2 regions of the Bradyrhizobium sp. CCGUVB23 genome follow, and region 1 is predicted to be linked to the other one. Evidence: predicted binding sites of a transcription regulator. Region 1 holds the regulator's gene; the other holds the start of a gene.
What was found. The regulator LexA, encoded in region 1, represses DNA repair genes until DNA is damaged. The targets are predictions, from matches to a motif close to TGTTCNNNNTGTGTTCNG.

Region 1 (4,212 bases):
CGGGGTGCTCGCCAATCTCGCGGCGATGCCGGTGGTCTCGGCGCTGGTGATGCCCGCCGGACTTTTGGGGTTGATCGCAGCGCCGTTCGGGCTCGATGGCGTGTTCTGGTGGCTGATGGGGATCGGCATCGACTGGATGGTCGTTGTGACGCGCTGGGTCGCGGCGTTGCCGGGCGCGGTCGGCCGCATCGCCGCGTTCGGCACCGGTCCGCTGATTGCCGCCAGCATCGGCCTCATCGTGATGGGCCTGTTGCGCACGCCGCTGCGCTGGACGGGCGCCATCGTGCTCGCGCTCTCGATTGGTTCGACGCTGCACGTGCGCCAGCCCGACATCCTGATCGCGGGCGACGGCCACAGCGTCGCGGTGCGCGGCAGGGACCGCCAACTGCACCTGATCCGAACCGGCAAGGACAATTTTCTCCTCAAGGAGTGGCTTGCAGCCGATGCCGATCCGCGCAGCGCAACCGCTACCTCGCTCGCCGACGGCGTCTCATGCGACGAGGCCGGCTGCGTGACGCCGCTCGCTGATGGTCGTCTGGTCGCGCTCTCGCTGCGTGTCGACGCGCTGGCGGATGATTGCAGCCGCGCCGCGCTGGTGGTGACGGCGAAGCCGGCAGCAACCGATTGCGCGGCAATGGTCGTGGATCGCGAGCGTCTGAAGACGCAAGGCGCGCTCACCCTATCGCGCGAGGGCGACGGTTTCACGCTGCAAACGGTGAAAGCAAGGGGCGCAAACCGCCCCTGGTCGCCGGCTGAGGCCGGCGATAGCGATTTCGAGCTCAGCCTCGCACCGCGGCCGGCTACTCCACGCAGCAAGGACGCTACGCCGTCGGAGGCCGACCTGCAGGCCGAGGATTGAAAGACGCGTCAGCCGATCGGCAGGCGTGTCGTAGGCGTCGTGGTCGTGTGCTGCTCGACGGCGGGCTGCTCTGTCTTCTCGCCGAGCGGCTGCGTCACCGGCAATTGCAGAACGGTGGCACGCTGTCCCTCGACGAGCTGCGTCACCAGCACGTAGTTGCCGTCGGGGAATTCGATCGCATCATGATGACGATCGGGAATGTGCGGATCGACCTTGCCGAACTTGCCGACGCGGGAATTGACGGTGCGTGTCCAGATCCAGCGATTGTCGTAGCGGACGTTGTCGGCGAAGGCGAGCTCGGTGCCCGGCAGGAGGCAGACGGCAACCGAGAGATCACGCTCCGACGCAAATCCACGCGTCGAGGTGCCGCGGAAGGTTGTCGTGACGATCGTCTCGCCGACTTGAGCGGGGCGGGTCGCAACGGCATGTAGGCTGTAGTCACACATCGGAGTGCTCCTCATGCGAGATAGCAGGTCCGCGCCCCCCCGGAGGCGCAGGCCTCTATCAGAGTTGGAAGCCTTCGAGTGTATCGCGTTTGTGGGCAAATCTGCGGCCCGTGTGCGCGTCGCCCGATCACATTATCTTTCCCGGCAAACCAGGAACAAAGCCTCTCGCTGTTAGTCTATCTTGGTTCACACCATTCACTCACGCGAGCTTCCATCAGCGGCCGGCAGGAGCGGAGTACCCTGAATAGGGCCAGCTCACCTGCGGCGCGGGTGCGATCGCATTGTTGGAATTGCGGAATGGCGCGCTGGTTACCGCGTGCTCCGTCTTGCGGATGGCACAGTGGTGTTGCGCTGCATCGCTCGCGGAGGCCGAGCCCGCGAGCAAGGCCGCCGAGAACACGCCCAAAATCATCTGTCGCACGGTTTTTTCCTCTTTATCGTGCACCGCGCATTCGCGCTTGCGGTGCTTGAGGATTAGCTCTGCGCAGGTGTGAGGATAATCGCGGTGGAAGCGGAAACACCATTCCGCCGGAGCGGACAATCCGTCCGCCCGCGTCGCTGCGCGATGGCCGGCAATCTGCCGGGCAATCAGTACTTCCGGTACAGCCCGATCAGCTTGCCCTGAATCTTCACCCGGTTCGGCGGCAGGATGCGCACCTCATAGGCGGTGTTCGCGGGCTCCAACGCGATCGACGCACCGCGGCGGCGGAAGCGCTTGAGCGTCGCTTCCTCGTCGTCGATCAGCGCCACCACGATGTCGCCGGTATCCGCGGTCTCGTTGCGCTGGATCAGCGCCATGTCGCCATCCAGGATGCCGGCGTCGACCATCGAATCGCCGCGCACTTCGAGCGCATAGTGCTCGCCCGAGCCGAGCAGGTCCGGCGGTACGCTGATGGTGTGGCTGCGGGTCTGCAACGCCTCGATCGGCGTGCCGGCCGCGATCCGTCCCATCACGGGCACGGCGACCGGACGCTCGCCCTCGTCGACAGTAGCGCTTGGGCCCCGCACCTTGCCGAGATTGCCTTCGATGACGCTCGGCGTGAAGCCGCGGCGGCCGGCGCCTGCAGCCTGAAGCTCGGGCAGCTTGATGACCTCGATGGCGCGCGCGCGGTTGGGCAGGCGACGGATGAAGCCGCGCTCTTCCAGCGCGGTGATCAGGCGATGGATGCCCGACTTCGAGCGCAGATCGAGCGCGTCCTTCATTTCGTCGAAGGAGGGCGGCACGCCGCTTTCCTTGAGGCGCTCACTGATGAACCGCAGAAGCTCGTATTGTTTGCGCGTTAACATCTCGACCAAGTCCCCCGGTTGATGTCGTTCGATTCCGAGACGTCAGATTCAGCAGAAGCCGCTAGATGCTCGAAACAAATCATGAACGGACACTATATGTTCGATATGTGTTCCGCAACCACTTAATTTTGTGTGAACGCGGCGAAGTTCGCGTCACGCGCGAATCAGATCGCACTCACAAGGGCAGCCGCAACACCTCGCAAGGCGTGCCTGCTTCGGCCTTTGGCGCGAATGGCGCGCGCACGAGAAGTGCCTGTGCCATAGCGAGATTCGCAAGCAGCGAGGAGTCCTGGTGGTTGACCGGAACGGCCACGAGCGTGCCGTCCTCGCGCTCCTCGAGCCTGGCACGCAGATAGTCCTCGCGGACATCGTTGGGCCCGACGTCACGCCCGAGCACGGCGCGCTCGCGGCGGTGATGAACGCGCGAGCGGCCCGCAAGCGCGCGAATCAACGGCACCATGAACAGGAAGCCGCAGACATAGGACGACACCGGATTGCCGGGCAGGCCGATCACCCGCATCGCGCCTAGATGGCCGTGCATCATGGGCTTGCCCGGCCGCATCGCGATTTTCCAGAACGCCATTTCGAAGCCTTCGGCCTGAAGCGCAGGCCTGACCAGATCGTGGTCGCCGACCGAGGCCCCGCCGGTCGTGATCAGGATGTCGGCGCCGCTCTCGCGGGCCCGGCGGATACCGGCGGTGGTCGCCGCAACGGTATCGGCTGCAATGCCGAGATCGAACGTTTCGGCGCCCTCGGCCCGCGCCAGCGCGTGCAAGGCGTAGCCGTTGGAAAAAACGATCTGGCCCGCGCCGGGCGTCGAGCCCGGCATCACCAGTTCGTCGCCGGTCGCGAGAATCGCGACCCTGGGCCGGCGGCGGACGGCAAGCTCAGGATGGTTCATGCCGGCGGCGAGTGAGAGGTCGCGTTCGGTCAGCCGGGCTCCCTGTCGGAGCAGCACGTCGCCCTCGCGGAAATCGACGCCGGCGGGGCGGATGTGCCGTCCGACGATCGCGGCCTCCTTGATCGTGACGCGCTTGCCGTCAGCGACGGTGTCCTCCTGGATCACCACCGCGTCCGCGCCATCGGGCACCACGCCGCCGGTGAAGATCCGCACCGCCTGGCTCGCGCCGACCGTTCCCGCAAACGGCCGGCCGGCCGCGACCTCGCCGATCACGGTGAGCTCTGCACCCACCTTCGTCGCGTCGGTGGCGCGCACCGCATAGCCGTCCATCGCCGACATCGCCTGCGGCGGCTGCGTGCGCCTGGCCGCGACGTCGCGCGCCAGCACGCGATGCCAGGCCGCATCCAGCGCGACTATCTCCTCAGCCACGGGCACGACGCCCGCAAGCACCGCGGCGAGGGCATCGGACACCGGCATCAGGGCCACGGGCAAAACTCCTGCAGAGCAAATCGTAAGGACAGGTCGCGTTGCGTTCTAGCCGAGTGCGGGCGTCGAGGCAAAAGGGGCGATCACGAAGGTGGAGATGAAATGTCGCTCCAGCAGCAGGACGGCGGGATGCCCTTTGGGACAATATCGCGTCGTCCTGCTTCCGGCTCAGAATTGCTGCGCGCGACCGCATGCAGGCGCGTCAATAGACGTCTGGGAGGCCTTGATGGCAG
Region 2 (4,212 bases), 4.7 Mb from region 1:
GCCCGAGCAGCTTTTCGACATGCGTCTTGAGCCAGAGCTCGAGCCGCGCCTGCACCTTTTCACGCGGGGCCCCGGTGAGGCGCTCGTCGGAGATGATGCGCAAGCGCGGATGCAGCGCTTCCTCTGCGGCAACGAGACGCGCCACGGCATCGCCGGTCCAGCGGATGGTGCCTTCCGAGGTCAGCACGAACTGCTCGTCGGGCGCAGCGCCCAGTTTCTCGGCACGCGCATTGATCTCGCCGGCGAGCACCGCCTGCGCAGCAGCCTGCAAGGCTTTCGCATCGGAGCCTGCTTCCGCAGCATCCGGTGCAAAGGTGAACCCATCAAGACGGCCGATGACGTGGCCTTCGACGATGACTTCGCCGGTCTTGCCGATTTCAGTATTCAAGCTCGTGTTCTCCCGCAGGCGGCGCATCAATACACTGGTACGACGATCAACGAAACGCTCTGTAAGCCGTTCATGGAGCGCATCTGACAATTTATTTTCGACCTCCCGCGTGACCCCCTGCCAGCGTTCGGGGTCTTTCAGCCAGTCCGGGCGGTTGGCGACGAAGGTCCAGGTGCGGATATGCGCGATCCGGCCCGACAGCGTGTCGATGTCGCCGTCGATGCGGTCGGCCTGGTCGACCTGGGCGGCGAACCAGTTATCCGGGATGCAGCCCTTGTCGATCAGGAAGCCGTAGAGCGTGGTGACGAGCTCGGCATGGGCCGCCGGCGAGAGTTTCCGGTAATCGGGGACCTGGCAGGCCTCCCACAGCCGTTCCACCGCCGCCTTGCCGTGCGCCTTGTCGCGGACCTCGCCGTCGCGGGCGGCGTGATCGAGCACGCGCATGTCCTCGGCGATCGGCGCGCGCGTCAGCGCCTCATGGCCGGGCGGCAGGTTCAGCGAGACCTGGAGCGCGCCGAGCGAGGAGAAATCGAGCTTCGAATTGCGCCACTGCAATACCTTCACCGCATCGAAGGTGTGGTTCTGCAGCGCATTGACGAGCTCGGGCTCGAACGGCGCACAGCGACCGGTTGTTCCGAAGGTGCCATTGCGCGTGGCGCGGCCGGCGCGTCCTGCGATCTGCGCGAACTCGGCCGGAGTTAAGCGGCGGAACTGATAGCCGTCGAACTTGCGGTCGGAGGCGAATGCGACGTGGTCGACGTCGAGATTGAGGCCCATGCCGATCGCATCGGTGGCGACGAGATAATCGACGTCGCCGTTCTGGTACATCGCAACTTGAGCATTGCGCGTGCGCGGCGAGAGCGAGCCGAGCACGACGGCGGCACCGCCATGCTGGCGGCGGATCAGCTCGGCGATCGCGTAGACCTCATCGGCCGAGAACGCGACGATCGCGGTGCGCCGCGGCTGCCGCGTGATCTTGCGGTCGCCGGCAAATTCAAGGCTGGAGAGCCTGGGACGCGTGATCATGGAAGCGCCGGGCAACAGACGCTCGATGATCGGGCGCATGGTCGCAGCACCGAGCAGCAGCGTCTCGTCGCGGCCGCGACGGTTGAGGATGCGATCGGTGAAGACGTGGCCGCGCTCGAGATCGGCGGCGATCTGCACTTCGTCCACAGCAAGGAACGAGACATCGAGATCGCGCGGCATGGCCTCGACGGTCGAGACCCAGTAGCGCGGATTCCTCGGCTTGATCTTCTCCTCGCCGGTGACCAGCGCGACGCTCTCGGCGCCGGCGCGATCGGCGATCTTGTTATAGACCTCGCGCGCCAGCAGCCGCAGCGGCAGCCCGATCATGCCGGACGAATGCGAGAGCATCCGCTCGATGGCGAGATGCGTCTTGCCGGTATTGGTCGGCCCAAGCACCGCAGTGACGCCCGCGCCAGGCGCGCGCTCGGAAGCAAAGGAGGAGGGAGGAAAGGCCATTCTGGGGATTAGCTAGTCGTGATTGGGCCGATTGTCAGTGGCGTTTGGGGGCGGAGGGTTTGCCACACACACCGCTGTCATCGCCCGGCGTGACCGGGCGATCCAGTATTCCAGAGGCGGTGCTTGAGCCGAGAAGCCGCGGCGTACTGGATGCCCCGGTCAAGCCGGGGCATGACAGCGGAATATTTGGGTGCATCGCCCGCCTCCCCCGCAACTGTCTCATTTTGCAACGCTTTCTCGCCCGCACTTAAGCTTCGGAACGACTCCGGAACGAATCGCGGCCGAATCGCTGACTCCCCTTTGCTTCCGGATTCGTTCACGCAGCATCTCGTGCCAGGTCGTTTTCAGGCGCACTAGATGGAGTTTTGGCCTCTCGCACAAGCGGCGTTTTCGGGGCGAGTTCCTTAACGTTGGGGACGGGCCGGAGTCGAATCAAAATCGACTGAGAGTCAAATGGATTCATCAGCCGTGCGAAGCGGAATACGGGGGGCCTTGCGGTACGCGCATCCCGGATTTCGCTTTGCTACATCGGGCTACGGGGCTCGTCACGCGCCTCGCCCATTTGTCGAAAACAACCCCATGCACAGTAGGGATAGACAAGCGGGGACACGCTCTCCACCATTTGTAGTAGGCCACCAACGCGTAGCCCGTATGGAGCGAAGCGGAATACGGGAGCCCCGGGCACGAATCCCGGATTACGCTTCGCTCCATCCGGGCTACGGGACGCCTACTGCGTCTTCGCGACCTTGGGCGGCTGGGGGACGGTGATGAAGCTGGTGGCTTCCAGCATGGCCGGCCCGAGCGGCGTCGGGATCTTCACCCAGAACGGCACCAGGATCCGGGTGCCCGCAACCGGCGCAAAGGCGATCTCGATGTTGCGCTGGGCGGCGAGGTATTTGATGACGGGGCGATCGGGGATGTAGCCGGCGACCGGCACGAAATAGAGCGCGCAGACCACCACCGGGCCGCGATAGCCCTTCTCCGCCTTCACGCTCTCCATGCGCTTGAAATCGAGCTTCAGGTCATAGCGCATGCGGCCGTCGAACACGGGGGCGCCGGTGTGGCAGGCCTCCGGCGACAACGGGTCACCGGTGCCGGGCACGCGCAGCAGCGAAGCCGTCATCGGATCCCAGACGCCGCGGCGATGCGCCTCGGTGACGACGATACGATCAGGATCGACCGGCGGCTCCGGCGCGATGCCGAACTCCTTCACATTGCCCTTGTCGAGGACGATGCGGATGTCCTCGGTCTTTTTCGAGGTGGTGGTGGACGCCTGGTAGCCGGTCGCAACGAGGGCGCCGTTGACGACGCGGCCCTGCGAGGCGCCGGTGCCGGACCCGCCGGTGAAGGATTTCAGGATGCCGATCGTGCCGCCGGAAGCGGCGGCCGAGAACACGTCGTCCTGGATGTCGATGGTCCAGGCGCCGCGGCCGACCGGAATGCCCGACAGCGTCGCCTCATACTGCGCCTCGAGCCGCCCTTGCGCGGAAGCCGGCGCCATATCCCAGCCGAGGCCGCAAAGGACCGTCAGGGCCAGCCAGCCGCAGGCACGCGGCCGGGGCGAGAAAGACAGAGGCATGATCACGTTCAGCTGCAATCCGATGATACCGCCAGTCCCGTACTTAAGCCAAAACCGGCGGCAAACAATGTCAGGGGTCGGGCAATCCGCGCCCGGCCGCTTGGAACCGGCCTCTCTTTCCGCTCCGATTACGCCCTTTATGTGATGGTAAGGCATTTCAATCATTGCCGTTTTCGTGAGCGGGGCCGCGTACTCGGTCACCTCTCCCGCCCCTTGTTCCGCCGTCATGCCCCGGCTTGACCGGGGCATCCAGTACGCCGCGGCCTCTCGGTTGAATCACAACCGCCTCTGGAATACTGGATCGCCCGGTCGAGCCGGGCGATGACGCCGGTGGCTGGGTCGAAAGCGCGGCCAAAAACTTGACGTCTTGCCCCTTCCCCCCTATACGTCCGCCCGCTCCCTGCAAGGACAGAGAATTTGCACCCCCGTGGCGCCCCGAATGGCCGCCGCAAATCGTTGGGGGAACGGAAAGGGTTTTTAACATGTCTCGCCGCTGCGAACTGACGGCCAAGGGCCCCCTCGTCGGCCACAAGGTCAGCCACTCCAACATCAAGACCAAGCGCCGCTTCCTGCCGAACCTCGTCAACGTGACGTTCATCAGCGAAGCCCTCGAGCGCAACGTGCGCCTGCGCGTCTCCACCAATGCGCTGAAGAGCGTCGACCACAACGGCGGCCTGGATGCCTACCTCGTCAAGGCCCGCGCCGGCGACCTCTCCCCGCGCGCGCTGGAATTGAAGCGCCAGATCGAGAAGAAGGTCGGCGG

Region 2: a site for LexA is predicted at 2,126-2,143, ahead of NLN62_RS19700 (helicase-related protein). Genes of this name have one in related genera too.

Annotation. Positions count from the first base shown of each region.
Region 1 is NZ_JANADQ010000001.1:9,029,268-9,033,479, reverse strand. It holds gene NLN62_RS42370 (ComEC/Rec2 family competence protein) at 1-859, shown strand, start outside; gene NLN62_RS42365 (hypothetical protein) at 868-1,305, opposite strand; gene NLN62_RS42360 (hypothetical protein) at 1,520-1,726, opposite strand; gene lexA (transcriptional repressor LexA) at 1,894-2,592, opposite strand; gene glp (gephyrin-like molybdotransferase Glp) at 2,768-3,979, opposite strand; gene NLN62_RS42345 (hypothetical protein) at 4,206-4,212, shown strand, end outside.
Region 2 is NZ_JANADQ010000001.1:4,308,445-4,312,656, reverse strand. It holds gene NLN62_RS19700 (helicase-related protein) at 1-1,870, opposite strand, end outside; gene NLN62_RS19695 (DUF3108 domain-containing protein) at 2,598-3,449, opposite strand; gene rpmB (50S ribosomal protein L28) at 3,932-4,212, shown strand, end outside.